Regions from separate parts of the Nocardia sp. NPDC052316 genome, predicted to be linked through region 1. Evidence: riboswitches for the same ligand, from Rfam matches in the RefSeq annotation. Region 1 holds a riboswitch; each other region holds the start of a gene.

Region 1 (10,177 bases):
CGTTCGTGGCCAGGCTCGGCATCTCACCGCGCAAGTACCAGCAGCGTTTTCGCTCCACCGGCGCGACCGCCGCGTTCGAGCCGATGACGGCCGCCGTGTCCTGATCGGGGGCTTTTGCGGCCGGTGCGGAGGGGCGCCGGACGGGTTGCTCAGCGGAAACTGAGTGCGGCACAACGCCATCGATCCGAGCGATCGAGAAAGGAACTCCATGTCTTCCGCGACAACCATTGTTCTCGTGCACGGCGCCTTCGCCGATGCCGCCAGCTGGGCGCCGGTCACCGAGCTGCTGCTCGCCGAGGGGCACCGGGTGCTGGCGCCGCCGGTGTTCAACCGCAGCCTGTCCGAGGACGCGGCCTACATCAAATCTTTCGTAGAGCAGATCGACGGGCCGGTGCTGCTGGCCGGCCATTCCTACGGCGGTGCGGTGATCACGGTCGCCGGGGTCGCCGACAATGTCGTCGGCCTGGTGTTCGTCTCTGGCTATGTCCTCGAAGTCGGCGAGAGCCTCGGGCAATTGCAGGGCGGCTTCCCGGACTCCGACCTGGCCGCCAACCTCGTCTACGCGCCGTACCCGATCCGCGACGGCAAGCCGGGCACCGACGTGTCGGTCGACATCGCCGCGTTCCCCGAGGTGTTCGCGGCGGGCCTCGACAAGGCACGCGCGCAGGTGCTCGCGGTCTCGCAGCGGCCCCTGTCGGCGATCGCCTTCAGCGAGCCCGCGACCGCGGCGGCCTGGCAGACCAAGCCGGGCTGGGGCATCGTGTCCAGCGCCGACCGCACCATCAATCCCGAGGTCGAGCGGTTCGGCTACCAGCGCGCGGGGCTGCGCTCGGTGGTCGAGATCGACGCACCGCACCTGGTCATGCAGACCCACCCCGCCGAGGTCGCCGCCGTCATCACCGGCGCGCTCGCCGAGCTGGCCTGACTTCCCGAGACCGACTGGACCCCAACTCCCTATCGAAAGGAACAACGATGACCGGAAACCCACACGGAATCTCCCTGGAGCCCGCCGCGCAAGAGTTTGTCGACGCGACCTCCCAGCCCCCGTTCCTCTACCAGTTGCCGCCGGAAGAGGGCCGCAAGGCGGTGGATTCGGTGCAGGACTCGCCGATTTACCAGCCCGAGATCGATGAAGAGTGGATCACCGTCGACGGCGGGCCGACCGGTTCCGTGCGGGCCAGGATCGTCCGGCCGCAGGGTGTCACCGAACCGCTGCCCGTCATCCTCTACACCCACGGCGCCGGTTGGGTATTCGGTGACGCGCACACCCACGACCGCCTGGTCCGCGACCTCGCCGTCGGTACGCGCGCGGCCGTCGTGTTCCCCGAGTACGACCGCTCACCCGACGTCCGCTACCCGGTGGCCAACGAGCAGTCCTACCGCGTCGCCCAGTGGGTCAGCACCCAGGGCGCCGAAAAGGCGTTGGACCCGACCCGCATTGCCGTCGCCGGTGATTCGGTCGGCGGCAACATGGCCATCGCGCTCACGCTGATGGCCAAGGAGCGCGGCGACGTCTCCTTCGTGCAGCAGGTGCTGTTCTACCCGGTGACCGACGCCAACTTCGACACCGGTTCCTACCAGCGCTTCGCCGAGGGCTACTTCCTGACTCGCGAAGGCATGCAGTGGTTCTGGGACCAGTACACCACCAGCGCCGAGGACCGCGCCCAGATCACCGCGTCGCCGCTGCGCGCGAGCACCGAGCAGCTGTCGGGACTGCCGCCTGCGCTGGTCATCACCGCCGAGAACGACGTGCTGCGTGACGAGGGCGAGGCCTTCGCGGGCAAGCTGCGCACCGCGGGTGTGCCGGTCGTTCAGGCACGTTACGGCGGCATCATCCACGACTTCGTCATGGTCAATTCCATGCACGACACCAACGCCGCCAAAGCAGCTGTCGCGCAGGCGGTTTCCGTACTGCGGTCCGCCCTGCACACCGCGTGACCAATACCTCCGGACCTAAGGAACATTCGTGAGTACCGAAGCAACCTCCTCGCCCACCATCGTGCTGGTCCACGGCGCCTTCGCCGACTCGTCCAGCTGGAACGGCGTCATCGAAACGCTGCGTGCACAAGGACATTCCGTCGTGGCAGCGGCCAACCCGCTGCGCGGCCTTGACAGCGACGCCGCCTACATCGGCTCGGTCCTCGACGACATCGCCGGCCCGTGCGTCCTGGTCGGTCACTCCTACGGCGGCAGCGTGATCACCGTCGCCGCCGCGGGCAAGGTGAATGTGACGGCCCTCGTCTACATCGCCGCCTTCATTCCCGCCGAGGGCGAAAGCGCGCTGGAGTTGACCGACAAATTCCCCGGCTCCACCCTCGGCCCGACCACCCGCCCGGCGAACTACCCGCTCGCGGACGGCAATTCGGGCACCGAGCTGTACATCCGCCAGGACGAGTTCCCCGCCCAGTTCGCCGCCGACGTGCCCGCGAACGTCGCCGAACTGATGGCGGCGACCCAGCGGCCTGTCGCGCTCGCCGCGCTCCAGGAGCCGACGGCCGCGGCGGCTTGGCGAAACATCCCCGCGTTCGCCCTGCTCACCACCGAGGACAAGAACATCCCGGTGCAGGCTCAGCGGTTCATGGCCGAGCGGGCGTCCGCGCACACCGTCGAGATCTCGGCCTCGCATGCGGTCAGCGTCTCCGCGCCTGGCGCGGTCAGCGAGTTGATCGCCGTGGCGGCAAAGCGGTAGACACCGGAGATCCGGTCACGCCCAATAGTTTTCGGGCGTGACCGGATCGCGGTGGGTCAGCCGATCGCCGCCTTGAGGGCGGCCTGCCCGCCGACCACCGGGAACGAGACCTTGGTCTCGGCAAGGTTCATTCCGAAGCCGGGCCCCGGCTTGGGCCGCAGGGTGTACTCGTTGTCACTGGACAACACCACCACGCCCAGCTTGTGTCCGCGCGCCAGCACGTAGTCGTGCGGTTGCATGGACAGGTTGATCGCATACTCCTTACCCGGGGTGATCGGGCTGGTCTTGTCGATCGAGTCCCGATTCTGCGGGTCGACCCAACCCCTCGTGACGATCCGCGAACTGCCGTCCGGGGACCGATCCACCAGCAGCGCAGTGACATTGGCCGCCGGACGCTGGAAGGACAGCCGCAGGGCGACGTCGACCGTGCCGCTGATCCGCAGCGGAGCCGTGGTGGGCTTGGAGAAGTACGCCAAACGGTTCGGCGAACTCGGTGCCGCGACCAAGGTAGCGGCGAGCTTGGTCGCGTCATCGTCGAGCGACTCGGTGACCCGCCCCGGCCCGGAGGTCGCGAGTCCGCCAGTATTGCGGCCGCCCGGTTGGAACACCGCAGTCGCGGCCGAGGTGGCCGGTGCGGGCCACTCCGGCTCGTTCACCCAGGACTTGTCCTCGCGCTGGATGGTGGCCTTGGGCTCGCGGTCGATCCCGTTGTCCCGGCCCAGCAGGTACTTGCTGAACCAGCGGTTCACGGTGCGCAACCACTCGTCCCTGCGCAGGCTGATCGGGTCGGTGTGGCCGGACTGGTGCAGCCAGATCTTGTGCGGCACACCGGCTTTCTTCAGCGCGTCGTACCACTGCGCGACATGCTTGGTCTTGACGTTGAAGTCGTTGAGACCGTGCACGGCCAGCACCGCGGCCCGCACCTTGCCGACATCGTTGAGGTAGTTGCGCTCGTTCCAGAAGCCGAGGTAATCACCGGTAACCCGATCCTGGTCCTTTTCGAGCTGGTCGATCACCGGTGCGCAGATCTTCCGGTCGGCCCTGGTGTAGACGTACTTGGCCAGCACGTCGGCGTCCTCGCCCTGGTAGGTGCCGGGAGCGACCACCGCGCCCGCCGCGCGGTAGTAGTCGTACCAGTTGCTGATCGCGGCGATGGGCACGATGGCTTCCAGTCCTGGCACGCCGGTGGCGGCGACGGCGTTGGGCAGTGTCCCGTTGTAGGAAACACCCATCATGCCGACCTTGCCGCTGGCCCAATTGGCCACCACGGCTTTACCTTGCGCGTCGCGCGCCTTCGCCCGGCCGTTGAGCCAGTCGATCGGGGCCCGCGCGCCGATGGTCTCGTTGCGCGCGCCCGAGGTCGGGCAGCCGGTGGAGGTGCCGGTGCCGAGCGACTCGCCGTACATCACGGCGTAGCCGCGGGCCAGGAAGAACTCCTCGTACTGCCAGGTGATCTGGCCGTTGGCGACGGTGATGCCCGCGGCCCGCAGGTCCTCGGCCACCCGCGCGCGCAGCTCGCCCGGCGCCGGGGCCATCCGTCGTGCGTCCGCGCCGTCGGGCACGTAGAGCTCGACGTCCACATTGTGGTTGGCGACGTCGTTACCGCCGGAGAAGTACGGGCTCGCCTGGTACACCACCGGCAGCTTGCCCGTCGCGCCGGCCGGACGGACGACCTGGACGTGCACCTCGTCGTCCTTGCCGTCCCGGTCGCTGTCCACGGGGGCACGCACCCACAGGTCCTGCCGGACCGGCGCCTTCGGGTTGAACGTCGGCTGTGCCTCACCACCGGTGACGTCCGGGCCGTTAGTCGGATCGGCCAGCGCGGGCGCGCCGGACAGGAGCAGTGCCGCGGCCACGACCAACAGGGCCAGCCGCGGTAGCCGTCGCAGGGTCAGCACGGTCCACCCGAGGGCCGCGACCACGCGGGTGCGCGGCCCACCCCGGTCACGTCTGTGCTGATGCTGTCTGGATGCCATTGCGTTCTCCTTCACAACTCATCACGAGGTGCTCCCGTGCGAGACTCGAAATACCTGCTGGCTCAGGGGAATTACCTCGGATGCCCGGCCGGGCGGCCGGGCATCCGGTGATGAATCAGTGCTGGGTCGGCGGGGCCTTCCGCTCGATCGCGGCCTTCATCGCGTCCAGCCCGATCAGGTTGAATTCGCGACCGAGCGAGCGCATCAGCGAGTTCTGCGTCGGCCGGTACACCCCGCGCTTGTGGTAGACCGCGCCCTCATAGGTGCCGACCACGCCACCGTCCGGCGAGGGCTTGCCGAGGTACTGGTACCACTTGGCCTTGTTCTGCTGCATCTGCGCGCTGGTGTAGGTCGAGGCGTTCACCTCGCGCGGCTCCCGGCCGGTGTAGCGGTCGTTCGGGTAGTCGTACTCGTCGGCCAGCCCGGCCACCGAGTGCCCGAGCTCGTGCACCACGATCTGCCCCGACTGCGCGTTGCCGCCGGACGACGTCGCCACCTTGCCGCCCGCCCCGCCGTACTTGGTGGTGTTGGCCAGCGCGACCACCTGGTCCACCTCGGGCGCCAACCGGGCGTACTGCAGGGCTTTGGTCTCGTTCACACACAGCAGCCGCTCGGTGCCGCCGCACCAGAAGGTCATGTCCAGGGCGGTGTTCCGGTAGGTGCCGCGCGGATCGTTGTCCACACCGGACTGCTGGGAGACCACGTTCACCGCCCAGACGTTGAACGAGTTCTTGTAGGACTTGAACGGTTCGACCTGGGCGATCTCGTTCCACCGGTTGATCGCGTGCTGCTTGTAGGTCTCCAGCTGAGCGGAGGTGTATCCGTCGCCGACGAACACCAGATCGAAGCGCTGACTGGACGGCCCGGTCTGCTGGATCGTCACCACGTCGGCCTGCACCGCCGAGCGCGGGGCCGGGGCTTCCGGGCGGACCGGCACGGAAACGCGGCCGATGGTGCCGTCCGGGGAGAACACTTCTCGTTCTTCGGTGGGGGCGGCCGATCCCGTGGCGACCGACATCGCAACGATGATCAACGCGCCGAGCATGATTGCGAACATGCGTCGTAACAAGGGCATGGCAAAGCTCCTCGAGTGGTTCGCGATTTCGACCCGGACGGCGCGGGCCGCACTTCGGTCTGTCGAATTCCTCATCAAGGAACCACATTTGGTCCGGCAACTCGACTGAGGAATAACTGGGGAATGGACGCGCCGATCGCCCGGGCTCGGGCTGCCGCCGCGCACCGGTCGGGCAGTATGGGACCGTCCGTGCAGCTGATGAGGAGGTCTCCATGGCATATGTTCCCGACCCCGCCAGGTACGACGGCGCGATGCGCTATCGCCGGTCCGGACGCTCGGGCCTGGATTTGCCGCTGCTCTCGCTCGGCTTCTGGCACAACTTCGGGGATGACCGCCCCTATCTCACCCAGCGTGAAATCGCCTTGCGCGCCTTCGATCTCGGTATCACGCATTTCGACCTGGCGAACAATTACGGCCCGCCCTACGGCGCGGCGGAGATCAACGCTGGACGCATTCTGCGCGAGGAACTCGCTCCCTACCGCGACGAACTCGTCATCTCCAGCAAAGCGGGCTGGGACATGTGGCCGGGTCCGTACGGGCAGGGCGGCGGGTCACGCAAGTATCTGCTCGCCTCGCTCGACCAGTCGCTGAGCAGGCTCGGACTCGACTATGTCGACATCTTCTATTCGCACCGATTCGACCCGACGACTCCGCTGGAAGAGACCGCGGCGGCGCTCGATACCGCGGTCCGTCAGGGAAAGGCGCTGTACGTAGGAATTTCCTCGTATACCGCGCAGGATTCGGTCACCATCGCCACACTGCTGCGTGAGCTCGGCACTCCCCTGCTCATCCATCAGCCGTCCTACTCGATGCTCAACCGGTGGATCGAGACCGAGGGGCTGCTCGACGCGGCCGGCGCGGAGGGGTTCGGCGTCATCGGGTTCACCGCGCTCGCGCAGGGGCTGCTCACCTCGAAGTACCTCGATGGCATTCCACCGGAATCGCGTGCCGCCCAAGGCAAGTCGTTCCAGAACGAGTTGCTCACCCCGGCGATGATCGATCGGCTGCGCAAACTCGGCGCGGTCGCCGATCGCCGCGGGCAGACGCTGGCCCAGCTTGCGCTGGCCTGGGCGCTGCGCGACGATCGGGTGACGTCGCTGGTGATCGGCGCGTCCACCACCGACCAGCTCGAGCAAAACGTCGCCGCCCTCGACAATCTCGAATTCAGCGCCGACGAGCTCGCCGACATCGACGCGCTGCTCGACGATGACGGCGAAGTCGACCTGTGGCGGTCCGCGCGCCAAGGCACTCTCTGAACAGTATTGCCCGCGTTATTGCGCGTAGGAAGTGCCGTTTTCGATTGGCGCACCGGGGAATTCCGTACAGGTGAGGATTTACGCCGATCGGGCCCCCGTCGCCGCCCGTCAATTGGTCACGGATCTGCTGGTGGTGGCCTGGGTATACGCCTCGGTCACGGCCGCACTCTGGGTGCACGATCTGGTGCAGCAGCTCGGGGTGCCCGGCCAGAAGCTGGAAGGCGCGGGCGGCGGCATGGCCGACAGCCTCGGTGACGTCGGCCGGAAGGTCGGCCGGGTGCCGATGGTCGGCGACGATCTCACCTCCCCCTTCGAGCGCGCGGCCGCGGCCGCCCGGTCCATGGCCGAGGCCGGAAGCGACCAGCAGGCCCTGGTCAACGACCTCGCCATGGCCCTCGCCCTCGGACTCTTGATCGTCCCGCTCGGACTGGTGCTGTTCCTCTGGCTGCCGCTACGCGTGCGCTGGATGCGCAGAGCCGCAACAGCAGCCCGCCTGCGCGCCGCCCCCGGCGGACGCGACCTACTCGCCCTGCGCGCCCTCGCCAACCAGCCCCTGCGCAAACTCGACCGCATCGACCCCGACGTGGTCGACGCCTGGCGCCGCGGCGACGAAGCCACCGTCCGCCGACTGGCCGCCCTCGAACTACGCGGCCTCGGCCTACTCGGCGGCTGACCAGGCGTGACGGTCCGTAACTCCGGGCGGAAACTCCTTAGCTCGGTTCATAACTCAGCGCGATTCTAAAGCGTGACAACGGTTCTGACGGGCGGCACGCTTACCTCAGGTCAAGAGTGCCAGCGTCAAGTCCCCGGCTAGCTGGCCGGCAACCCTCCAACCGCGGCGGGGTGCCCCGGGTCAAGACCAGGCCGAGCCGCGTAATGCGGCCCGGGCAAGCGCGGGCTCCATCGGTGTGCTGGAGCCCTCTCGAGAGACGGGGGTCGACTCATGTCCGAAACGCACTCCCCTTCTCGTGCCTGGGCCTGTGCCCGGTCCATCGAGCGACAACCAGAGGGGAACGACATGACCACGGCCACGCCAACTCTCGGAGACCGCGTGCTGGACACCACCAGGCAAAGATTCGACCATGAATCGTTGACCGCGCTGTTGAACGGCGACGTGCACGCGGTGCGACTGGCCGGATTCGTCCGGCCGGACGCGCTCGACCACCTGCGCAAGGCCTTCGTCGGCAGGCAGGACCACGGCCCGTTGGCCACCGACCCGCAGTTCCGGCGGATCGGGCACGCGTTCTCGGAGACGAGCACCGACGCCGGGCGCGGGCGGTATTTCGAGGAGGCACGCGACAATATCGATCGGCTGCGCGACATCGCCTCGCCGTATTCGTACCCCGCCGACGACCTGCGGTTACTGCTCGACGAGAGCTGGCCCGCCGGGGCGAGTTTGTTGCGGCGCGACGGGCAGGCTTTCTTCGCCGGCGTCGCGCGCTACCAACTGGTGGGTGTGGATTTGGAGCCGCACACTGACAATGTCGGCCGCAACCTGCCGCCGGACTTCGATATTCGGATCACGCGGCAACTGTCGGTGAATGTCTATCTGGATGTGCCGGATCGGGGCGGCGAATTGCAGATCTGGGACGACTATCCCGACGAGAGCGAATATCGAGACCGATCCGGCGACCGCGTCTACGGCATCGACCGTGCCGCGGTAGGCGATCCGGCGCTCGTCATCACGCCGCGCGTCGGCGATGCGATCTTCATCGATCCGCGCCGCGTGCACGCGGTCGCGCCGTCCCAGGACCGCCCCCGCATCACCATCGGACTGTTCATCGGGGTCACCGATCCGGCCGAGTCGCTGAAGGTGTGGAGCTGATGACCACGACTACGCTGCTCTCGGCGTCGCACAAGGCCGCCTACGACCTACGCTCGGACGGCATCACCACCGACGGCCGCTCCACCGTCCTGCTGGTCAGCGTCGGCGCGGACTACCACGAGGGTGAAAAGCTCGCCGCGACCATCGATTTGATCAATCGCTCGAACTTCGGGCGCTGCGCGATCGCCGTCGCGGACACCCTGCAACGGCACAACCTCAGCGGCGGCACCGATATCGACCGGCATGCTCGTGCGCGCATCGCCGGTGACCAATGGATCGCACGCAACCAGGGCTATCTGGACCAGATCGACTGCCCGACAAACATTCTGCGGTGGGACTTCGCGCTGTCCCATCCCCGCTACGGCGACCTCTACGACGCCATCGAGCACGCCTACGAGACCGACGAACCCTATCGGCACGCCATCGACAGCACCATCGAACGATTCATCGAACGGCGGCTGGCGCGCGAACCCGACGTCGACCAGGACGCGGTCCGGATATCCTGCCGCGCATACCTTTTGGAGGAATGCCCGATCATCATGCCGCTGTGGGCGCACGAGGGATTCGACTTCGTCATCTACCCGCAGCGCATCTCCGCCGCGATGGGCCGCACACGGGAACTGTTCGTCGAACCCGAGTACCCGGACCGCGTCGCCTGGCTCCCTTTGCGATTCAAGAAGCGCAAGTCGGCGCTGAACTCCGCGGCGGAGGCGCAGCTGTGAGCCTCGAGATCCCGGCCGAGCGGCGCGTCATCGGGTTCGGCGGGCTGGCGGTGGCGTCGTTCCTCGGGTGCATCGACCTCACCATCGTCACCACCGCGCTGCCCGCCATCGGGGCCGATCTGCAGGCCGGTACGTCGAACACCGAACTGACCCTCGGTGTTTTCCTGATGGCGCTGTCGATGTTCATGGTCACGGCGGGGCGGGTTGCCGATCATCTCGGACGCCGAAAGGTGTTGCTGTTCGGGCTCACCCTGTTCGTGGTCGCGTCGGCGGGGGCGGCCGCCGCCTCGTCGATCGGGATCCTGCTCGTCGCGCGCTTCGTGCAGGGTGCGGCCTGTGCCGTGCTCTACACGAGCACCTCGACGCTGGTGGAATCGCTGTTCCCACCGGGTGATCGAGGCAAAGCTATCGGCTGGCTGTACTCGGTGAACGGTCTGGGGTTGGCCATCGGCCCGGTGCTCGGCGGTCTGCTGGTGCCCGATCTGGGCTGGCAGTCGATCTTCTGGATCAACATTCCCCTCGGCCTCGCGGCCTTGGTCGCGATCGCGTTCGCGGTCCCCCACGTGCCGCCGGACCCGACCGGCGGCACGGACTGGGCCGGACAGATCGTCGTCGCGTTCGCCGTAGTGTCGGC
Region 2 (10,177 bases), on a different contig from region 1:
TGCCCTGCCGCAGGACAGAGCACAGCCCGCTGCCGTCGGCGCCCGCGATCAGTCCGCGAACGGCTCCTTCGTACGCCCGACCAGATCGGCCACGGAGTCGAGCACCATGGTCGGCCGATACGGATACGCCTCGACCGAGGCACGGGTGGAGATACCGGTGGTGACCAGGATGGTGCGCATACCCGCTTCCAGCCCGGAGATGACATCGGTGTCCATCCGGTCGCCGATCATCACCGTGGACTGCGAGTGCGCGCCGATCCGGCGCAGCGCCGAGCGCATCATCAGCGGGTTGGGCTTGCCGACGTAGTACGGGTCGCGGCCGGTGGCGCGGGTGATCAGCGCGGCGACCGAACCGGTCGCGGGCAGCGAGCCGTCGCGCGACGGGCCGGTCGGGTCCGGGTTGGTGGCGATGAAACTCGCGCCGCGCTCGATCAGCCGGATCGCGGTGGTGATCGCCTCGAACGAGTAGTTGCGGGTCTCGCCGAGCACCACGTAGTCGGGGTTGCTGTCGGTGAGCACGTAACCGATTTCGTGCAGCGCGGTGGTGAGACCGGATTCGCCGACCACGTAGGCGGTGCCGTTGGGTCGCTGCTCGTCCAGGAAGGTGGCGGTGGCCAGCGCGGAGGTCCAGATCGCCGCCTCGGGGATGTCGAGGCCGGTGTGGCGCAGCCTGGCCTGCAGGTCGCGCGGGGTGCGGATCGAGTTGTTGGTCAGCACCAGGAACGGGGTCTCGTTGGCGCGCAGCTCGGCGAGGAACTCGTCGGCGCCGGGCACCAGTTGGTCCTCGTGCACCAGCACACCGTCCATGTCGGTCAGGTAGGACAGGATCGGTTCGTCAGTCACCAGACAATTGTCCCACCAAGGACACAGGCGGACGGAGTCCGTCTTCGCCGCGCATGGCCGGAGCGACTGTCGATGCGACCCTTCGCACACTGGTGGGTGCCGCTGACTATGGTCGAAGACGGCCATATGACGCGCGTCGGACAGTGCGCATGCGATCGCCCGGCGCGGGAAGGTCCGCGAGCTCGGCGCGGTTGCAGCGAGACATGACCGCAGCGTGTCCGCGGTCGACAAACGGGGTGCGGGAATGCCCGCACCGCAGGTGTGCAGCGAAGCGACAGGAGTGGCGCACATGGGTGAGCTCAAGCTCGGATACAAGGCGTCGGCGGAACAGTTCGGGCCGCGGGAATTGGTGGAGATCGCGGTACTGGCCGAGGAACACGGCCTCGACAGTGCCACGGTGAGCGACCATTTCCAGCCGTGGCGGCACAAGGGCGGGCACGCGCCGTTCTCGCTGGCCTGGATGGCCGCGGTCGGCGAGCGCACCGAGCGGATCCAGCTCGGCACCTCGGTGCTCACCCCCACCTTCCGGTACAACCCGGCCGTGATCGCGCAGGCCTTCGCCACCATGGGTTGTCTGTACCCGGACCGGATCATGCTCGGCGTCGGCACCGGCGAGGCGCTCAACGAGATCGCCACCGGGTACAAGGGGGAATGGCCGGAGTTCAAGGAGCGCTTCGCCCGGCTGCGGGAGGCGGTCGAGCTCATGCGCGCGCTGTGGACCGGCGACCGCGTGGACTTCGCGGGCGAGTACTACAACACCGTCGGCGCGTCGATCTACGACGTGCCCAAGGGCGGCATCCCGGTCTATGTGGCCGCGGGCGGACCGCTGGTCGCGCGCTACGCGGGCCGCGCGGGTGACGGTTTCATCTGCACCTCAGGCAAGGGCATGGAGCTCTACACCGAGAAGCTGATGCCGGCGGTCGCCGAGGGCGCCGCCAAGGCGGGCCGCACCGTCGCGGACATCGACCGGATGATCGAGATCAAGATCTCCTACGACACCGATCCCGAACTGGCCCTGGAGAACACCCGCTTCTGGGCCCCGCTGAGCCTGACGCCGGAACAGAAGCACAGCATCACCGACCCGATCGAGATGGAGGCCGCCGCCGACGCCCTCCCGATCGAGCAGATCGCCAAGCGCTGGATCGTCGCCAGCGACCCCGACCAGGCCGTCGACCTCATCAAGCCCTACCTCGACGCCGGCCTCAACCACCTGGTCTTCCACGCCCCCGGCCACGACCAGCGCCGCTTCCTCGACCTCTTCCAGCGCGACCTCGCCCCGCGCCTGCGCGCCCTGGCCTGAGCAATGACAAAGGCTCCACCCGCCGCGACGGGTGGAGCCTTTGTCGTTGCTAGCTGAGGGCGTGGTCCAGGTCGGCGAGCAGGTCTTCGACGTCCTCGAGGCCGACCGAGATGCGGACTACGCCGTCGGAAAGGCCGATGGTGGCCCGGCCTTCGGGGCCCATGGCGCGGTGAGTTGTGGTGGCGGGGTGGGTGATCAGGGATTTGGCATCGCCGAGGTTGTTGGAGATGTCGATGATGCGCAGGCGGTTGAGCACCTCGAAGGCGCGCTTCTTGGCCTCGTGGGCGGGGGCGTTCAGTTCGAAGGTGACCACCGTGCCGCCCGCGCTCATCTGGCCGGTGGCCAGCTCGTGCTGCGGATGTGACTCCAGGAAGGGGTATTTCACCCAGCTGACGGCCTTGTTGGTCTCCAGGAAGCGGGCGATGCGCAGGGCCGACTCCGTGGAGTGGCGCACGCGCAGCGGCATCGTCTCCAAACCCTTGAGCAGTGTCCACGCGTTGAACGGGCTCAGCGCCGGACCGGTATGGCGCATCAGGGTTTTCACCGGACCCTCGATGTAGTCCTTCGCGCCGAGGATGGCGCCGCCGAGCACCCGGCCCTGGCCGTCGATGTGCTTGGTGCCCGAGTAGACGACCACGTCGGCACCCAGTTCGAAACCGCGCTGCAGCAGCGGGGTGGCGAAGACGTTGTCCAGCACCACCTTCGCGCCGGCGGCGTGCGCGAGCTCGGTGACCCGGCGCACGTCGACCAGGGTCTGCATCGGGTTGGCCGGTGTCTCGAAGAACACCGCCTGGGTGGGCACCGACAGCGCCTGCTCCCACTGGTCCAGATCCTCGCCGTCGACGAAGACGGTTTCGACGCCCCAGCGCGGCAGGATCTCGTTGCACACCACGAAGCAGGACCCGAACAGGCTGCGCGCGGCCACCAGTCGATCACCGGCGCCGAGCAGCGCGCCGAGCGCGGTGAATACCGCCGACATTCCGCTCGCCGTCGCGAAACACGCCTCGGCACCGTCGAGCAGCCGCATCCGCTCCTCGAACATGGCGACCGTCGGATTGCCGTAACGGGAGTAGACGAAATGCTCGACGTCGCCGGTGAACGCGGCCTCGGCGGCCTCCGCGCTCTCGTAGACGAAACCGGAGGTCAGGTACAGCGCCTCGGAGGTCTCCTCGAAACCGGAGCGCCGCAAGCCCCCTCGCACACCGAGCGTCGCGGGGCCGACCCCTTCGGGCAGCGGCTTGTCGAACGCACCACCGGTGATCATGACTGCCTCCCGAGGACCCACTGCCCCCCGGCGACGCGGCTGCGCGACAACGCGGCCGCCGAACAGCAGCTACTCATGACTGCCGCCACGGCAAGCCGAGGGCGCGCCAGCCGCTGCCGCCCCGATGTCCGTGCGCGTCGACCGGGCCTTCGAAGCCGTCGAGCACGTTGTAGGAGGTGCCGAAACCGGCCTGCGTCGCGGCGATGGCCGCGCCGATGGAGCGCTGACCTGAGCGACAGAGGAAGATCACCGGAGCCGCCGGATCGTGCCCGTCCAGGGCCTTGACCAGCTGCTCGGTGAACTCACCGTTGCGCGTCCCCGTAGCATCGACCCACTCGATCAGTACCGTCGGGCGCTCGATCGAGCTGGTGTCGGGCACGCCGACGAACTTCCACTCGGCCTCGGTGCGCACATCGACCAAGACGGCTTCGGGGTTGTCTCGCAACAGTTCCCAGGCCTGCTGGGGAGTGATGTCACCGGCATAACTCATCTGGACCCTCCTAGAATCCGCACTTGCCGCGCTCGGGTTTGACGCGCGGCCAGGTCGTCACCCGGAGCACCCCACCGCGGAGGAGGGTTGCCGACCAGTATTGCCGGGGCTTGACACTGGTTCTCATGACCTTCTGCTGAGATTGCCTCGACAGGGGTCACCCTGTCAAACGGCTGCTCACGGTATGAGAATGCTCAATTACAGACCAGCCATTTGTCGCCGGAGCGGGTCAGATTCCAGGTCGAGGTGGCCTCTTCGCCGTCGACCTTCGTGGTAACCGTCGCCATCGCGCGATCGCCGTCGACCTTCGGATCGACGAGTTTCGTGATCTCCACGGTCTTTCCGCCGCCGGAGCGCCCGACCAGCGGTGAGCGCTTCGGGTCGAAGTCCGGGCAGCCCGTGCCTGGTGGGGGCACCAGATCGGTGCTGTTGGAGCCCTCGACGAAGCCGCGCACCGCGGCGGCGATCCGGTCGGATTCTGTGACATTTTTCTCAGCGGGCGACAGCACCCCGCCGATGACGATCCCGGCGAGCACGAGCACCGCGACGACGGCGGCCGCGACGAACGGTACGACGGAACGCTTGTCGGTCTGATCGACCGGGATGATCTCGTCTTCCGCAGGCTGCTGCTCTTTGCTCATACGAGCATGATCCCTGGTCGGCGGGCTTATCCGACGCTCACCCCTGCCACACGCAGCCAGGCGTTGCGAACTCCGCCGCACCGCAGCGGAATCACCGCCGCGAGACCGGGCAAGCCGGACAACACCGGTGGCGCGGCATCCGTTCAGTTCACGCACCGGCGCGGGCCGCCTCGGCCGCCACCGATAGAATCGCGAGACTGCGGCCTGCTGTCATAGCCGCGACCGGAATGGCCACGAGCCGACAACTCCGGTGTCCGCATCGTCAGGTGCAACCAGCCAGCGCGTAACTTAGCCTAGGCTAAGGAAGACGCCGTATTTGTTTCTCAACCAAAAGGGTGCGCGTAAAAGATGACCGAACAGAGTGCAGCGAATCGCCCGCTCCGCATCGCCATCGTTGGCGCCGGACCCGCGGGGATCTACGCCGCCGACGCCCTGATGAAGTCCGATGCCGAGGTCAGCATCGACCTGTTCGAGCGCATGCCCGCGCCGTTCGGGCTCATCCGCTACGGCGTCGCGCCGGACCACCCGCGCATCAAGGGCATCATCACCGCCCTGCACAAGGTCCTCGACAAGCCGCAGGTGCGCCTGCTCGGCAACATCGACTACGGCACCGACATCACCCTCGACGACCTGCGCACGTTCTACGACGCGGTGATCTTCTCCACCGGCGCCAACGCCGACCGCGCGCTCGGCATCCCCGGCATCGGCCTGGACGGCTCCTACGGCGCCGCCGACTTCGTGTCCTGGTACGACGGCCACCCGGACGTGCCGCGCACCTGGCCGCTGGACGCGGAGAAGGTCGCCGTGCTCGGCGTCGGCAATGTCGCGCTCGACGTGGCCCGCGTGCTGGCCAAGACCGGCGACGAACTGCTGCCGACCGAGATCCCGCCGAACGTCTACGCGGGCCTCAAGGCCAACAAGGCGCTCGAGGTGCACGTGTTCGGCCGCCGCGGCCCGGCCCAGGCCAAGTTCACCCCGCTGGAACTGCGCGAACTCGATCACTCGCCGACCATCGAGGTCATCGTCGACCCCGAGGACATCGAGTACGACGAGGGCTCCGAGGCCGCGCGCAGGCACTCCAAGCAGGTCGACATGATCGCGAACACGCTGGAGCAGTGGGCCATTCGCGACGTCGGCAACCGGCCGCACAAGCTGTTCCTGCACTTCTTCGAGTCGCCCGCCGAGATCCTCGGCGACGAGCAGGGCAAGGTCGTCGGCCTGCGCACCGAGCGCACCCAGCTCGACGGCACCGGCAACGTCAAGGGCACCGGCGTGTTCAAGGAATGGGATGTGCAGGCGGTCTACCGGGCCGTCGGCTACCTGTCGCAGAACCTGACCAACCTGCCGTTCGACGACCAGGCAGGCACCGTGCCCAACGAAGCGGGCCGGGTCATCGCCGACGAGAACGCCGACGGCGCCGATCGTTACGTCCCGGCCACCTACGTCACCGGCTGGATCAAGCGCGGCCCGGTCGGCCTCATCGGCCACACCAAGGGCGACGCCAACGAGACCGTGGCCTGCCTGCTCGACGACAGCGCGAACTTCACCCCGGCCGAGCGGCCGGAGCTGGACGCGGTCACCGAGTTCCTGGAGGGCAAGGGCATTCCGTTCACCACCTGGCAGGGCTGGTACCGGCTGGACGCGCACGAGCGTTCGCTCGGCGAGCCAGAGGGCCGCGAGCGCGTCAAGGTGGTCGAGCGGGAAGACATGCTGCGCGCCAGCGAGCCGCACAAGGTCTGACGACTCGCCTGGTGGGTCCGCGACAGCGGAACGACGCGTACTGAGGCATTCTGTACAGGTGTTCGATGCCCATTTCCACATCTTCGATCCGCGGTTCCCGCGGTTCGAGAACGAGGGCTACCTGCCCGGCCACTTCACCATCGCCGACTATCGAAAGCGCATGTCGCGCTTCGATGTCGGCGGCGGTGCCGTGGTCAGCGGGTCTTTCCAGGGCACCGATCAGACGTATCTGAAGGCGGCCCTCACCGAGCTGGGCGAGGGCTGGGTCGGCGTCACCCGCCTGGATCTGGACGCCACCGACGACGAGATCCTCGAGCTGGACCGCATCGGCGTGCGCGGGCTGCGGTTCAACCTCAAGCGCGCCGCCGCCGACATCACCGGCATGACCTTGCAGGCGCTGCGCGCGCACGAGCTGGTCGGCTGGCACGTCGAGGTCTATATCGACGGGACGATGCTCGCTTCGCTGCAGCCGGTGATCTCCAAGCTGCCGGTCTTCGCCATCGATCATCTCGGCATGTCCGAGGAGGGCCTGCCGTTCCTGCTCGATCTGGTCGATCGCGGCGCCAAGGTCAAGGCGACCGGTTTCGGCCGCGTCTCGATGAACGTCGCCGACACCCTGCGCCGCATCCACGCGGTCAACCCCGAGGCGCTGATGTTCGGCACCGACCTGCCCGGTACTCGCGCGGGCCGCCCCTTCCGCGACTCCGACGTCGACCTTATCTGCGACGTGGTCGGTACCGACATGTTCGCCGTCTTGGAGGACAACGCCCGCGCCTTCTACCGGCTGCCCGCCCGGGTCCGCGCCCTCCCCGCCGACCCGGCGCCGACGCTGCCGCTGTACACCGCCGAACAACCCACATTGCCCATCCGCCGCGACAGTCTCCCCAAACCCGGAGAGGTGGACACGATTCCGCTGCCCATCGTCGAGTAGCGCCGGTAGACAACACGATTCGATAGGGCAAACGCGCTCGGAGCAGGCTAGGCGGCGATCGCGCCGACCACCCAGACGCCGGTGGCGAGTAGCGCACCAAGGAGCTCGATGAGCATGGACAGGCCGACGCCCTTGAGCGCGTGCACCGTTGCCTGCCAGGCCTGCTGGCCGACGCGCAGGCGGTGCAGTTCGGAGAGGTAGACGCCGAGCACGAAGCCGACGAACAGGCCGACCACCGGGATCACGAAGAAGCCGATGATGCCGAGGACCGCGCCGAGCACAAGGGAGCGGTTGGCTACCCCCGCGTCCTTCATCTTCCGGCCGGGCCAGGTGTATTTGATGACGCCGGACAGCACCAGCAGGACCGTGCTGACGGCGAAGACAGTCCAGGCCGTCGCGCCGCCGGTCAGGAAGGCCCACACCGTGATCGCGCCGAAGATCAGGATGACGCCGGGCAGGATCGGGATGATGATGCCCAATAGGCCGACGAGAATGACCAGGCCGACAATGACCTCACCCGCAGCACTCATGATCGTGCCTCGCTGGGCTCCCGCATGACTCCACCTCACCGCGCAGGTTCGCCGGACGCTCCCGCGAATAGTGCGCTGCTGGGATTCTGTCGTACCGGATGAGCCGGTGCACGGCGGACGCCGCGTGGACATCGTCAGTGGACCGGCATTCGCGGACCGCTCCTCGACCGTGCCGACCGGAGGGGAGGGCGTCCGGCGGACGATGCGGCGTTATTGTCATACTGTCAATACACCCTCCGGGTCCCTTCCGGAGGAGCGCCGGGACGCCGTGCGCTGGATCAACGACGAACCGAGGTAGGGCGTGAGCACTCCATCCACCGCCGTCAAGGGCCCGCTCGCGGGCATCAGGGTCATCGAGCTGGCCGGGATCGGGCCGGGGCCGCACGCCGCGTTGCTGCTGGCCGATCTGGGCGCCGATGTGGTGCGGATCCAACGGGCCGGCCAGATACCCGGCGGATTCGACCGGCCGCAGCAGCGCGGGCGCACCATCGTCGAGGCCAACCTCAAGGACCCGGCCGACATCGAGAAGGTGCTCGGGCTGATCGAGAAGGCCGACGTGCTCATCGAGGGCTTCCGACCCGGAGTGACCGAGCGGATGGGACTCGGCCCGGACGAGGCGCTCGCGCGCAATCCGCGGCTGGTCTACGGGCGGATGACGGGCTGGGGCCAAGAAGGCCCGCTGGCCGATCGTGCCGGCCACGACATCAACTACATCTCCATCACCGGTGTGCTGCATGCCATCGGCCGCAAGGGTGAGCGCCCGGTGCCGCCGCTGAACATGGTCGGCGACTTCGGCGGCGGCTCGATGTTCCTGGTATTCGGCCTGCTTGCCGCGCTCGTCGAGCGGCAGAGCTCCGGCAAGGGGCAGGTCGTCGACGCCGCGATGGTCGATGGCGCGCTTGCTCTTTCGCACATGATCTGGGGAATGCGCGGGTCCGGCGCGTGGTCCGACGAGCGCGGGGTGAACCTGCTCGATACCGGAATGTCGTTCTACGACACCTACGAAACCGCGGACGGCAAGTACATGGCGGTCGGCTCGATCGAGCCACAGTTCTACGCCCAGCTGCTGGCCGGACTCGACATCAACCCCGAGGGACTGCCGTTCCAGCTCGATCCGGCCGGGCAGGAAACGCTGAAAAAGCTCTTCACGGAACGCTTCCTGACCAAGACCCGCGATGAGTGGACGGAGATCTTCGTCGGCACCGACGCCTGCGTGTCCCCCGTCCTCACCTTCGAGGAAGCCACCCGCAACGAGCACATCACGGCCAGGGGTTCGCTGATCGAGGTAGACAACATCACCCAGCACGCCCCGGCGCCGCGGTTCTCCCGCACGCCCAACGGCATCCCCACCCCGCCGCCCAGCGAGGCGACGCCGATCGAATCTATCTGGACGAACTAACTTTTCGCTTCGATCAAGGCCCCGGGGACTCGACCCGGGGCCTTTTTCGCGCGCTCAGGCGATGGCCGAAGAAACCGCGGGAGCGATCGGGCGGCCGCCGTCAGCCAGTCCACGGGTGACGAGCTTGGCGATGCGCGCCACCAGGGTGCGCGGGCGGCGGGGCATCAGGTGTGCGGCGGCGAAGTTCGACGCGCCGGGTACGACATACCCCTTGTTGCGTTCGAGCGCGCGCAGCGTGGACTCGACAACCGCTGCGGCGCTGCCCATTCGGCCGAGCGCCGCGTCACGGGTGCCGACAGTCTCGAAGAACGGCGTCTCGGTCGGGCCGGGGCAGACCGCGAGGACCTTGATGCCGCGGCCACGGTATTCGCTCCACAGCGACAAGCTGAAGTTCAGCACGAAGGCCTTGCCGGAGGAGTAGGTCGCGAAGTAGGGCGACGGCTGAAAGGCCGCGGTCGAAGCCACATTGACGACTTCACCGCTGCCGCGTTCGAGCATGCCGGGGACGAGACGGCGGGTAAGCCCTGCCAGCGCAACGACATTGACCATGAGCTGATCGTGCTCGCTTTCGACGTCGAGATCCTCGAAGCGGCCCGCGCTGCCGAAGCCCGCGTTGTTGATCAAGAGGTCGACCGAGAGTCCCCGTGCGGCAAGCTCGTCCGCCACTGATGCGGCGGCGTCCGGTGCGGTGAGGTCCTGCGCGATGACCTCGACTCGGCCGCCGTGGCGCTGATGTAGCTGCGCGGCAAGGGCTTCCAGTCGCGGCAGTGTGCGGGCGACGAGAACGAGGTCGTCGCCGCGGGCCGCCAAGGCGGCGGCGAACTCGGCGCCGATGCCGGACGAGGCGCCGGTGATGAGGGCGGTTTTTCCAGTGCGGGTCATTTCGAGCTCCTTCGATGTTATGCAACATCAGAGTAGCCTTATCTCCAAGAAATGCAACACCAATGTTGCAACTAACGTTCAAGACGCAGCTCACGTGTAGTATCTCGGGAGATCCCAGCGAACGGAGCACCCATGCCGCCCACTTCCGCGCGCCCAC
Region 3 (10,177 bases), on a different contig from region 1:
CTGCCGCCAGGTGGCTTCGAGGCCTGCGGCCAGCACCTGGGCAATGACCGCGCCGATCGGCAGGGCCAGCGTCAGGGCGGGCAGGACCGTGCCCGCGAAGCCGTGCCCACCGAAGGCCGGAGCCAGGCGCCACTGGAACGAGAACAATTGCAGCAGCAGCAAGCCGGTCCAGAAGGTCGGCACCGAAACACCGAGTGACGGCAGGGCATTGAGCACGGTGCGCAGCCACGGCCGCCGCGTGTAGGTCGCGGCGAACGCCAGCGCCACCCCGCCGACAGTCGCGAAAAGCAGTGCCAGCCCGGCCAATCCGAGCGTCGCGGGCAGCGCGTCACCGATGGCGCCGGTCACCGGCTGACCGGTGCCGATCGAGTGCCCGAGATCGCCACGCACCGCGTGCCCGAGCGCGGTCCAATACTGTTCCCACAGCGGCCGATCCAGCCCGTAGCGGGCCTGCAACTCGGCGATGGCGGCCTTGTCCACGGGTGTCCCCGTGCCGCCGCCGTCGGCCGCGATGGAGATCGGGTCGGCGGGCAGCAGGTAGAGCACCACGAAGGAGATGGTGAACGCCGCCCACAGCACCCAGAACGCTTGCAGGACCCGCAGAGCCAGATAGCGCGCCATCGTTATCGCCCGCTCAACCAGGTATCGAAGAACTGTAGTCGCGCCGAGGCCTCGAACTTCAGATCCTGTGCGGTGCTGCCCGCCCCGATCGCCTGGGACAGCTCTACCGTCGGAATCAGCAGCCCGGCGTCGAGCACCTGTTGCTGTGCGGTGTGGATGAGGCCATGACGAACAGTGCTGTCGACCGTGCTCAGCTGCCCGTTGAGGGCGTCGTCGAGCGCCGGAATGGGCCCTCGCGCATTGAGATTGCGGCCGTCCAGCCCGAACGAGGTGCGCAGGATGTCCCCGTCCGCGCGCGTGGTGTTGCCGTAGCTGGTGTCGAAGTCCTTCGCGTTCTGCCGTGCCGTCGACTCGGCGGCCGACACCAGATCCAGCTTCAGCTCGACCCCGACCTGCCGCAGCTGTTGCTGCACCAGCTCGATGATCGCCTGGTTGCCCGCGAACACCTGACTGAACAGCACCGAGAACGACAGCCGCTCACCATTCTTCACTCGGACACCGTCACCGCCGGGCGCCCAGCCCGCCTGGTCGAGAATGCCGCGGGCCTTGCCGGGGTCATAGGCCAGCCGGGCCGACAGATCCTGGTAGCCGGGCGTGCTGCTGGCCAGCGCACCGGTCGCGGGCTTGAACTGCGGCCCGAGCACGGTGTCCACCAACTGCTTACGGTCGATCGCGGGCAGCAGGGCCTGGCGCACCGCCGGATCGCGCAGCGGGCCGCGGGTCACGTTGGTCTGGAAGCCGAACGGCACACCGGGATTCGCGGTGCTGAGCACCCGTCCGCCCGCCGCCTCGATCTGCGGTGCGTCCTGCGGCAGCGCGTCGCTGATCGCGTCGAGCTGTGCGGAGGCGAGACTGCCGGTGCGCACGCCGGACTCGGGCACCACGGTGAACTCGATCTTGTCCAGGTACGCCTCGCCGCGGTGCGCGAACACCGCGGAACCCCACTGATACCCGGCGCGTTTGGCCAGCGTGACCGAGGCGTCCTGGCGGTAGCTCGCGTAGGTGAACGGCCCGCTGGCGATGTTGTCGCCGAGGCAGCGTTGCTCGGCGGGCTTGGCGGTGGTGGCCTCGGCCAGAATGCCGAGCTGGGTGGTCGAGGACGCCTGCAGGAACTGCGCGTTGGGCTTGCTGAACTCCACCCGCGCGGTCAGCCGGTCCACGGCGGTGGTGCCGACATAGTTGGTGAGGTAGCTGGAGGCCAGCGGGGATTTGGCCGATCCGAGTTCGATGATCGAGTCGAAGGTCTTGCCCACCGACGCCGCGGTGAGCGGCGTGCCGTCGCTGAAGGTGACGCCGTCGGTGAGATAGAAGGTGAACACCTTCGCATCCGGCGTGACCTCCCAGCGCTGGGCCAGCCACGGCTTCAGCTCGCCGGTCCGCGGGTCCTGATCGGTCAGTGAATCGACGATCTGCCGTGTCACGTACAGGGTTTGGTTGGTGCCCGACTGTGCGGGATCCGAGCAGGTCGGCGCCTGCGACAAGCCATAGCGCAGGGTGCCGCCCGGCTGCGGCGGCCCCGCGTCGCCGCCGGGCGCAGCCGAATCACTGCCGCAGGCGGCCACCGTGCTGACTGCGGCGACAGCGCCTGCCAGCGCGGCGATGCGGTGACGGTAACGGATCACGGGGCGACTCCAGAGGTTTCGGTGCGGACCAGCTCGGCACCCGCGGCCAGCGGGCGGCTCGGAATACGGCGGCGCAACTCCGGCGCCACCTCGGTTTGGAACAGCGCGAGGCTGTCCAGGTAGTCGATCTCGGGGCGACCGTCCCGCTCGGCGGACAGGTGGATCACCTCGTGCCCGAACTGTTCGTGCTGCCTGCCGACCTTGTCGATCACCTGCTCCGGGCTACCGACCAGAGCCGAACTGCGGGTGACGAAGTCGTCCAGCGTCTCGAACACCACCGGCAGGCCGAGGGTGCGCGCCAGCGCCAGGCGGGCCTCGAAGATCGGCCGGTAGGTGTCGAGGGCCTGCTGGGAGGTGCGGGCGACGTGAAATCCCGCCGTACCCGCGCCGACCAGCGCATCGGCCGGGTTGTGCCCGTGGAACTCCCAGCGCTCCCGATAGTGGCGGACCAGTTCGGCATACGGCTCGATCGGGTTGGTCACATTCGCCGAGAACAGCGGATCACCATGGCGCGCGGCGAGTTCCACCGAATCGCGGCTGGTCGCGCTGCCGTGCCAGATCCGGATCTCGGGTTGCCACGGTCGCGGCAGCGCCTTGGCGTTCGTCAGCGCGGGCCGGAACCGGCCGGACCAGGTGACGCTCTCGCCGGCCCACAGCGCCCGAAACAGGTCGTAGCCTTCGCGGTTACGGTCCCACTGATCGTCGGTGCTGACATCGAACAGCTCGGCCTGCGCGGTCCCGTTGCCCTTGCCGATGATCAGCTCGAGGCGGCCGCCGGACAGATTGTCCAGCGTCGAGTAGTCCTCGAACGCCCGCACCGGATCCAGCAGGCTGAGCGTGGTGACGGCGGTGAACAGCGTGATCCGGGAGGTGACCGCCGCGATGTGGCTCAGGATCACCGGGGGAGCCGAGGACAGGAACGGATCCTCGTGCCGCTCACCGACGGCGAAGCCGTCGTAGCCGAGATCCTCGGCCAGCTTGGCCTGTGCGACGACGTCGCACAGCCGCTCCCTGGTGCCGGGCAGGCGACCGGTCGTGGGATCAGGCACCCGGGTGACCAGCGTGAACAGGAGAAACTTCATGCTGATGCTCCCAGTGCCTCGGTGGCCGCGGGCAGTCGCTTCTCGAACGGGTGCGGGCCGAGCTCCTCGGCAGGCACGGCCGGGTCGTAGAGCGCGGTGTATCCGGCGGCCAGATAGAGGCCGACGGCCTCCGGTTGCCGCGGACCGGTGGTCAGATAGATCCGCCGGTACCCGCGCCGCTCGATCTCGGCCTCTAGCTGCTCGAGCACGAACAGCCCGAGCCCTTGCCTGCGGTGTTCGCGGGCCGTCCAGATCCGCTTGAGCTCAGCGGTTTCCGCGTCGTAGCGCTGGAAGGCCCCGCCAGCCACCGGCTCGCAGTCGCGGGTGACGACCAGCAGCGCGCCGTGCGGGGGCGCGAACTCCGCGGCCGGATAGTCGCGTAGCGACGCGTGCATCTCACCGGGGCTGCGGCCGTAGCGGCTGCTGTACTCGACGGCGAGCTCGGCGAGCAGCGGCGCGGCCAATGGGTCGTCCTGGGCGACCCGGTGCACCCGCAGGTCCGTGGCCGAAAGCTGTTGCGTCACCGGGTCACCGCTGCTTCGGTAGGCCGGGCGGGTTGATCCGCGACTCGGTGATCTGCTCGCTGCGCAGGCCCCACCGATCGATCACCTGCTGGTAGGTGCCGTGTTCGATGGCGTGGTTCAGTGCCTTCTGGACGGCGGTGACCAGCCCGCTGTTCTTCTTGGTGAGCACCGCGATCTCGCCTTGCAGCGCGTCGCCCGCGCCGGAGAAGGTGCCGAGGATCTTGGTCTGGTTCGCGGTGGCAGTGTGGTAGATCGCGGTCGGATTGGGGCCGATGAAGCCATCCAGCCGCTGCGAAGCGAGCGCCAGGTAGTAGTCACTGGTCTGCTGGAAGTAGGCGATGTCGATGGGGGCCAGCCCTTGCGCGCGATTCTGCTCGTTCCACTTCACCAGCAGCTGTTCCTGGTTGGTGCCGCTGCCGACCCCGATTCGCTTGCCCGCCAGGCTCGTACGGTCCTTGAACTCGAGGGTGCTCTGCTTGGGCACCTCCAGCGCGACGGTGTCGTTGCGGTAGGTGGCGAAGTCGTACTTCTCCTTGCGCTCCTCGGTCACCGTCACGTTGGAGACGAAGGCGTCGACCTCACCGGAGTCGATGCGCACGAAGTTCTGCGCCCAATCCGCCACCCGCACATCCAGTTTCAGGCCGAGGATGTCGGCGACGAGCGAGGCGAAGTCGACCTCGGAGCCGACGACGGTCTCGTCGTCGTCGGCGTAGAAGCGCAGCGGCGGTGCGGTACCGGACGAGCCGGTCACCACCAGGGTGCCGCGGTCGCGAATGGCCGGTGGCACCTCGGCGGCGATGCTGTCCACCTTGGCGGCGCGGACACGGCCGGTCTGCGCGGCGGAGAGGTCGAAGGTGACCGTACCTGCGGGTGGGGGCGCGGACTCCGCGTCGGGGTCGGTGCAGCCGGTGGCCAGCAGGACGACCGCGGTCGCGGCGGCGGTGGCCAGGGCGGAAAGCTTCATCGGAAACCTGTTCATCAGCGGACTCGGGAGAGGAAGGCGCGGGTGCGCGGGTGGCGCGGATTGTCGAGGACCGCGGCGGGGGTCCCCTGCTCGACGATGGCGCCCGCGTCGAGAAACACGACGGTGTCGGCGATTTCGCGGGCGAAGCCGATCTCGTGGGTGACGATCACCAGCGCGGTGCCGCCGTGCGCGAGATCGCGGATCACGTCGAGCACCTCGCCGACCAGTTCGGGATCCAGCGCGGAGGTCGGTTCGTCGAACAGGATCACCCTGGGACGCAGGGCAAGTGCCCGCGCGATCGCCACCCGCTGCTGCTGTCCACCGGAGAGCCTGCGCGGGTAAGCGTCGGCCAGCTCGCCGATGCCAACCCGTGCCAGCAGCACCCGCGCCTCGGCCTCGACCTCCGTGCGGTCGCGGCGTTGCGCGGAAAGCGGTGCGAGCGTCACATTGTCGAGCACCGTCAGATGCGGGAAGAGATTGAAGTTCTGGAAGACGAACCCGATGCGGGAGCGCTGCTTGCGCACCTCGCGGTCGGGCAGCGCGTGCAAGGTGTTGCGGCGCAGCCGATATCCGATCAGCTCACCATCGATGCGCACGGTGCCCGCGTCCAGCGCCTCCAAATGGTTCAGCACGCGCAGCAGGGTGGACTTGCCGGAGCCGGACGGGCCGATCACCGTCACCACCTCGCCGGAGCGCACCGTCAGGTCGACCCCGCGCAGAACTTCCTGTGCGCCATAGGATTTGCGGACGCCGCGGACCTCGACGGCGGGCGCGGCGGTCATCGGGTCGCTCCGCGCGGCGCGGTGGCGCCGGACTCGGCGACTTCCCGCAGCTTCTGCCAGGCCCGCTGGACCGGTGACGGCGGTGGCGTGCGCTGGGTGCCCTTGGCGTAGTGGCGTTCGATGTAGTACTGCGCCACCGAGGCAATGGTGGTGAGCACGATGTACCAGGCGGTGGCAACCAGCAGCAGCGGCACCACCCGACCGTTGCGGCCGTAGATCACCTGGACCTGGTAGAACAGCTCCGCGATCGCCATCACCGACACGATCGAGGTGCCCTTGAACAGGCTGATCACCTCGTTGGTCGCATTGGGCAGGATCGACCGCATGGCCTGCGGGACCACGATGGTGCGGAACTGGCGCACCCGTGGAATGCCCAGCGCGGCAGCGGCTTCCAACTGCCCGGCGTCGACGGAGATGATGCCCGCCCGGATGATCTCGGCCGAGTACGCCGCCTGATGCAGCGCGAGCCCGATCACCGCCGCGGTGAACCCGCTGATCACGCCGTTCACGTCGAAGGTGAAAAACGCGGGACCGAACGGGATGCCGACCGACAGCGTGTTGTACAGGTAGGCGATGTTGAACCAGAACAGCAGTTGCACGATGAGCGGAATCGACCGGAACGCCCAGATGTAGCACCAGGAGATCACCCGCAGCACCGGGTTGCCGGACAGTCGCCCGATGGCCAGCGCGGTGCCGAGCAGGAAGCCGAGAGCGGTACCCCACGCGGTGAGTTCCAGTGTCACCCGCAGCGAGGCGAGCACCGACTTCGCGGTGATGTACTTGGCGAAGGTCGGCCAATCCCAGCCGGGATTGGTGACCAGGCCGTGGATGAACTGTGCGAGCAGGACGAGCGCGACCGCACTGACCACCCACCGCCACGGGTGCCGCGTCTTGGCCACGGTGGGTGCGGCACCCTCGGCGTCGGGCAGGTGGGTCGTAGTGGCGACCGGGTCGTCGCCTGCGTCGGTGTCGCCGGGCACGGCGGTGGCGGACGCACTCATTTCGAGGTCCTTCGGAAGAACGAACGAGACCGCACCACATCGGGCCGCGGTCACATCACCCGGCCAGCGACGGGTGCACAGACTGGCTGCGGGTCAGCCCCGACAGCTCGCGGACGTCACCTTGCACTGATCGATGTGGCGACGGCCCCAACGGGTGCCGAGGGCAGCGGAAATGATCACTTCGGTTCCTCCATCGGTCCCGGCGGAAGCACCCGCACCCGGTGAACCGGGGGGTTGCTGCGACGTCGACGAGCCAGGTCTCTCGGTCGCTCTGGATGGTTGTCGCCGATCCGGACACCGGCTGATGTCAGGGTCGGGCCGAATTATCATGCCCAGCAGGCGAACTCTGGGACAAGGGAACTAATCACCGTGAGCGTAAACCTCGCCGCGGCCCGGATATCGGGGGGTGCGGGGGCGGTGTGGTCGCCCGGACACGCCGATCGCTTGCCGGCGGCTATATCGCCTGATCACAGCGCTTTGCGGAGTACCGTCAGCCTTCGATCGCGTCGATGATGAGGGAGGTCTTCGTGGCTGTACCGCGCCGTTCGACCATACTGTCCGCCGTCGCGAGCTGCTCGGTCGCGCTGGCGCTCGCCGCACCGACCGCGGGTGGTGCGCCGCCGCCCGCCGTGGCACCGATTCCGACCGTCACCGCCCCGGTTCCGCCCGCAGCGGCCGGTCCGGCCCAGACCGGCACCAGCACGCTCAGCGATCTGTTCGGCGTCTACCACACCGCGGTCGACGGCCTGCGCGCCGCGGGCATGCAGCCTTTCCTGTACCCGACCGCGTCCGCGTACTGCCTCGGCGGCAGCTCCCTCGGCCTCGCCCCGGCGGTGGCCGCCGCCGTGCCCGGCCCGTGGCCCAAGACCACGATCGCCATTCCCGGCGTGGACCTGGCCGCCGTCAAGGCAGGCCAGACCATGTTCACCTTCGTGCCCTACGGCCTCGGCCAGGACGGGCCGGACACCACCGGCATGCAGGTCGCCTGGCTGAACCTGACCAGCGGCCGCGGCGGCATGGCCTCGATGGGCCCGCTGTCCACGGTGTTCGGCGCGATGATCCCCGCCGAAGTCCCGGCCGTGCTGCGCCCGATGGCCGAACGCGCCATCCAGGACTTCTTCTTCGCGGCCTTGCCGATGGGCGGCGTCCGCGCGGTACCCGTCGACACCGGTCAGGGCACCGTGCTCGCGGCGGTCTTCGGCACGGTCGACAACGGCGGCAAGTCCTGCTTCTTCCTGCCGACGGTGGGGATCACCGAAGTCCCTTAGATCTGGACCCGGCGGCCTTTCCAGCGCAACGTACCCCGTCGTCGAGCGCGATGGGAGCGGGCCCACAGCGCCAGGTAGGCGGCGACCGAGAACGGGTGGGCCAGGGCCGCGAGGACGTCGGTGCGGGCGAGTGGGCCGCCGGTCTCGGTGCAGCGAGCGAGCAGCCTGCCGGTGACCGCGGCCGCGTAACCGAGGAGGCCGACCCGGCGGAGCGCGCCGTGGCCGCGGAGTGCGACGGACGGCGGCACCCAATAGGCCAGGGCGGCAAGCGTTCCCACGGTCGCGCCGCCCGCGACGGTGCCGCCGTAGGCCGACCACAGCCATCGGGTGTAGCCCGCCGCGAGTTCGGTTGCGCTGTCGTACATTCGGGTGCTCGCCAGGCGTCCGGCGGCGACGAGCACGGTGGGTTGTCCTGCGCGGCGCAGGGTTCGGGCGATGTCGAGATCCTCGGTCGCGCTGGCGGCGACCGAGGCATGCCCACCGACGGCTCGGTAAGCGGCGGTGTCGAACGCCAGAAACTGCCCGCAGGCCACCGCGGTGGACGGCCGCAGGCTCCGATCGGCCACCGCGATCGGCAGCGTCGCGGCCCACGACCAGCACAGCAGCGGCTGCACCAGTGCCTCGACCGGCGACCCGGCCCGCTGCATCGGCCACGGCGACACCAATGCGGCTCGCCGCCTGCGCAATTCGCCGACCGCCCCCGCGATCGCGTCCGGTGCCAGCCGGACGTCGGCGTCCACGAAGACCAGCACCGGCGTCACCACCGCGTCGGCCAGTCGCACACACGCGGCAGCCTTCCCGGTCCAGCCGGGCGCGGGCGCGGTCTCGTTGCGCAGCACCGTGATTCGCGGGTCTTCGGCCGCCGCGTCGATCGCCGCGGCGAAGGTGTCGTCACCCGACGCGTCGTCGAGTATCAGCACGCTCATGCGCGGAACTCCGCGCTGCGCCCGCAGATCCGCGATCAACCGGGGCAGTCGTGCCGCCTCGTCACGGGCAGGCACGCACACGGTCACCGGCTCGGTCACCTCGACCGGGCTCGCCGCCAGCTGCCGCACCGTAAGCCGGTTGTAGAGCGCGATTCCGGCGCCCACCACCGAGATTCCGGTACCGAGCCAGGTCAGCCCGAGCGCTCCGGCGATCGGGCCTCCGCGCGACGCGAGTCGGCCCTCGCTCAGCGGCCCTGCTTGACCGTTTTCCACCAGCGACTCCAGGAGAGGCCGGTGGGGGCGCCCGGCGCGGGCGGGTTGCGGTCCATGTAGGCCATCGTGGCGATGACGGCGGCTACCGCGAGGGTGATGCCGCCGACGATGCCCGCCCAGCCCGCGAACGAACGGGTGTTGGGGTCGGCGTAGCTGACCTCGGCGCGCAACGGGGAGACGTCGCCGGCGGGCAGCTTCCAGGAGACGATGTTGTCGCCCTCGCGGTTGCCGTTGGTCTTGGCCACGCGGGCCGGGAACGCGACGGTGAACTGCACGTCGGAGCCGTGCGGCGGCACGGATTTCAGGTCGACCCGGCCGGTGAGGCTGACCAGGTCGCCGTTGCGCTGGAACTGCAGTTGGAACATGCCCTGGGTTTGCTCGGACAGCTGACCGAGCTGGCCGACCTCGCCGAAGGACATGTCTTCGAAGAACACCTGGCTGCCGACGTACCCGTCCTGGGTGTAGGGCTCCACCCGCACCTTCGCGGCGAGCGAGTCGGGCGCCTTCAGCTGCGGGCCCTTGTCATTGGGTTCGACGGGCACGACCGCGGCGACGATCCGCCCGGATACCCGGTCGTTGGACGAAACACCCATCGACACCTGCACCCGCAGGCAGCCCGCGAGCACGGGGATCAGCAACGCCGCGAGCAGAACGGCCGCGGCGACACGCGCTCCAGGGCGGGGCGTCCGCGGCGACGGTAGTACCGGGGCATCGGGGATCGTGGTGACGGGACTCGGCTGCACGCAGACATCGTGCCAGGCCATCCGTCCAGATTGCCACGCGACGGGCGGAACGGACCCCGCGATGTACGTCGGCTAGTCCGCCGTATCGGGTCGCGGACCGAAAAAGCCGAGGTGACGCAGCAGAGGCAGGCCGAGGACGGCCAGTCCGAGCCCGCCGTAACCGGCCGAGAACGGGAGCCCGAGAAACACCGCGTGCGCGAGCACGGACCCGAGCCAGGTCCACAGGAAAACAGCCACCGGCACGGCGAAACGGGGAGCGGTGTCCAGCCCCGCTGACGGATTCAGCGCTGCCGGCACCGGGGCCGCGCGCTCCCACCCGGTCAGCAGCGCACCCATGAGCACCGCCACCGCGAACCAGCCGAGATAGTTGG

Evidence for each region. Region 1 has a riboswitch for S-adenosylmethionine ahead of ACIHA7_RS09830 (2OG-Fe(II) oxygenase). Riboswitches for the same ligand answer to the same signal wherever they lie in the genome.
Region 2: another riboswitch for S-adenosylmethionine. It lies ahead of ACIHA7_RS06985 (rhodanese-like domain-containing protein); the one in region 1 lies ahead of ACIHA7_RS09830 (2OG-Fe(II) oxygenase).
Region 3: another riboswitch for S-adenosylmethionine. It lies ahead of ACIHA7_RS16985 (amino acid ABC transporter permease); the one in region 1 lies ahead of ACIHA7_RS09830 (2OG-Fe(II) oxygenase).

The regions. Positions count from the first base shown of each region.
Region 1 covers NZ_JBIUBB010000002.1:680,437-690,613, reverse strand. Annotated here, with positions in the region: gene ACIHA7_RS09870 (GlxA family transcriptional regulator) at 1-104, shown strand, start outside; gene ACIHA7_RS09865 (alpha/beta fold hydrolase) at 209-925, shown strand; gene ACIHA7_RS09860 (alpha/beta hydrolase) at 973-1,938, shown strand; gene ACIHA7_RS09855 (alpha/beta fold hydrolase) at 1,967-2,689, shown strand; gene ACIHA7_RS09850 (Xaa-Pro dipeptidyl-peptidase) at 2,746-4,665, opposite strand; gene ACIHA7_RS09845 (M64 family metallopeptidase) at 4,781-5,740, opposite strand; gene mgrA (L-glyceraldehyde 3-phosphate reductase) at 5,953-6,996, shown strand; gene ACIHA7_RS09835 (hypothetical protein) at 7,067-7,669, shown strand; SAM riboswitch class IV at 7,778-7,896, shown strand; gene ACIHA7_RS09830 (2OG-Fe(II) oxygenase) at 8,015-8,821, shown strand; gene ACIHA7_RS09825 (tRNA-dependent cyclodipeptide synthase) at 8,821-9,543, shown strand; gene ACIHA7_RS09820 (MFS transporter) at 9,540-10,177, shown strand, end outside.
Region 2 covers NZ_JBIUBB010000001.1:1,499,884-1,510,060, forward strand. Annotated here, with positions in the region: gene ACIHA7_RS06970 (HAD-IIA family hydrolase) at 49-807, opposite strand; gene fgd (glucose-6-phosphate dehydrogenase (coenzyme-F420)) at 1,133-2,143, shown strand; gene ACIHA7_RS06980 (O-succinylhomoserine sulfhydrylase) at 2,193-3,407, opposite strand; gene ACIHA7_RS06985 (rhodanese-like domain-containing protein) at 3,481-3,897, opposite strand; SAM riboswitch class IV at 3,912-4,028, opposite strand; gene ACIHA7_RS06990 (hypothetical protein) at 4,092-4,538, opposite strand; gene ACIHA7_RS06995 (FAD-dependent oxidoreductase) at 4,887-6,278, shown strand; gene ACIHA7_RS07000 (amidohydrolase family protein) at 6,337-7,209, shown strand; gene ACIHA7_RS07005 (DUF456 domain-containing protein) at 7,257-7,739, opposite strand; gene ACIHA7_RS07010 (CaiB/BaiF CoA transferase family protein) at 8,041-9,138, shown strand; gene ACIHA7_RS07015 (SDR family NAD(P)-dependent oxidoreductase) at 9,193-10,020, opposite strand; gene ACIHA7_RS07020 (TetR/AcrR family transcriptional regulator) at 10,153-10,177, shown strand, end outside.
Region 3 covers NZ_JBIUBB010000003.1:910,529-920,705, forward strand. Annotated here, with positions in the region: gene ACIHA7_RS16955 (ABC transporter permease) at 1-621, opposite strand, end outside; gene ACIHA7_RS16960 (ABC transporter substrate-binding protein) at 624-2,243, opposite strand; gene ACIHA7_RS16965 (LLM class flavin-dependent oxidoreductase) at 2,240-3,325, opposite strand; gene ACIHA7_RS16970 (GNAT family N-acetyltransferase) at 3,322-3,849, opposite strand; gene ACIHA7_RS16975 (ABC transporter substrate-binding protein) at 3,854-4,828, opposite strand; gene ACIHA7_RS16980 (amino acid ABC transporter ATP-binding protein) at 4,828-5,595, opposite strand; gene ACIHA7_RS16985 (amino acid ABC transporter permease) at 5,592-6,596, opposite strand; SAM riboswitch class I at 6,784-6,878, opposite strand; gene ACIHA7_RS16990 (hypothetical protein) at 7,124-7,864, shown strand; gene ACIHA7_RS16995 (glycosyltransferase) at 7,861-9,003, opposite strand; gene ACIHA7_RS17000 (LppM family (lipo)protein) at 9,036-9,827, opposite strand; gene ACIHA7_RS17005 (carotenoid biosynthesis protein) at 9,879-10,177, opposite strand, start outside.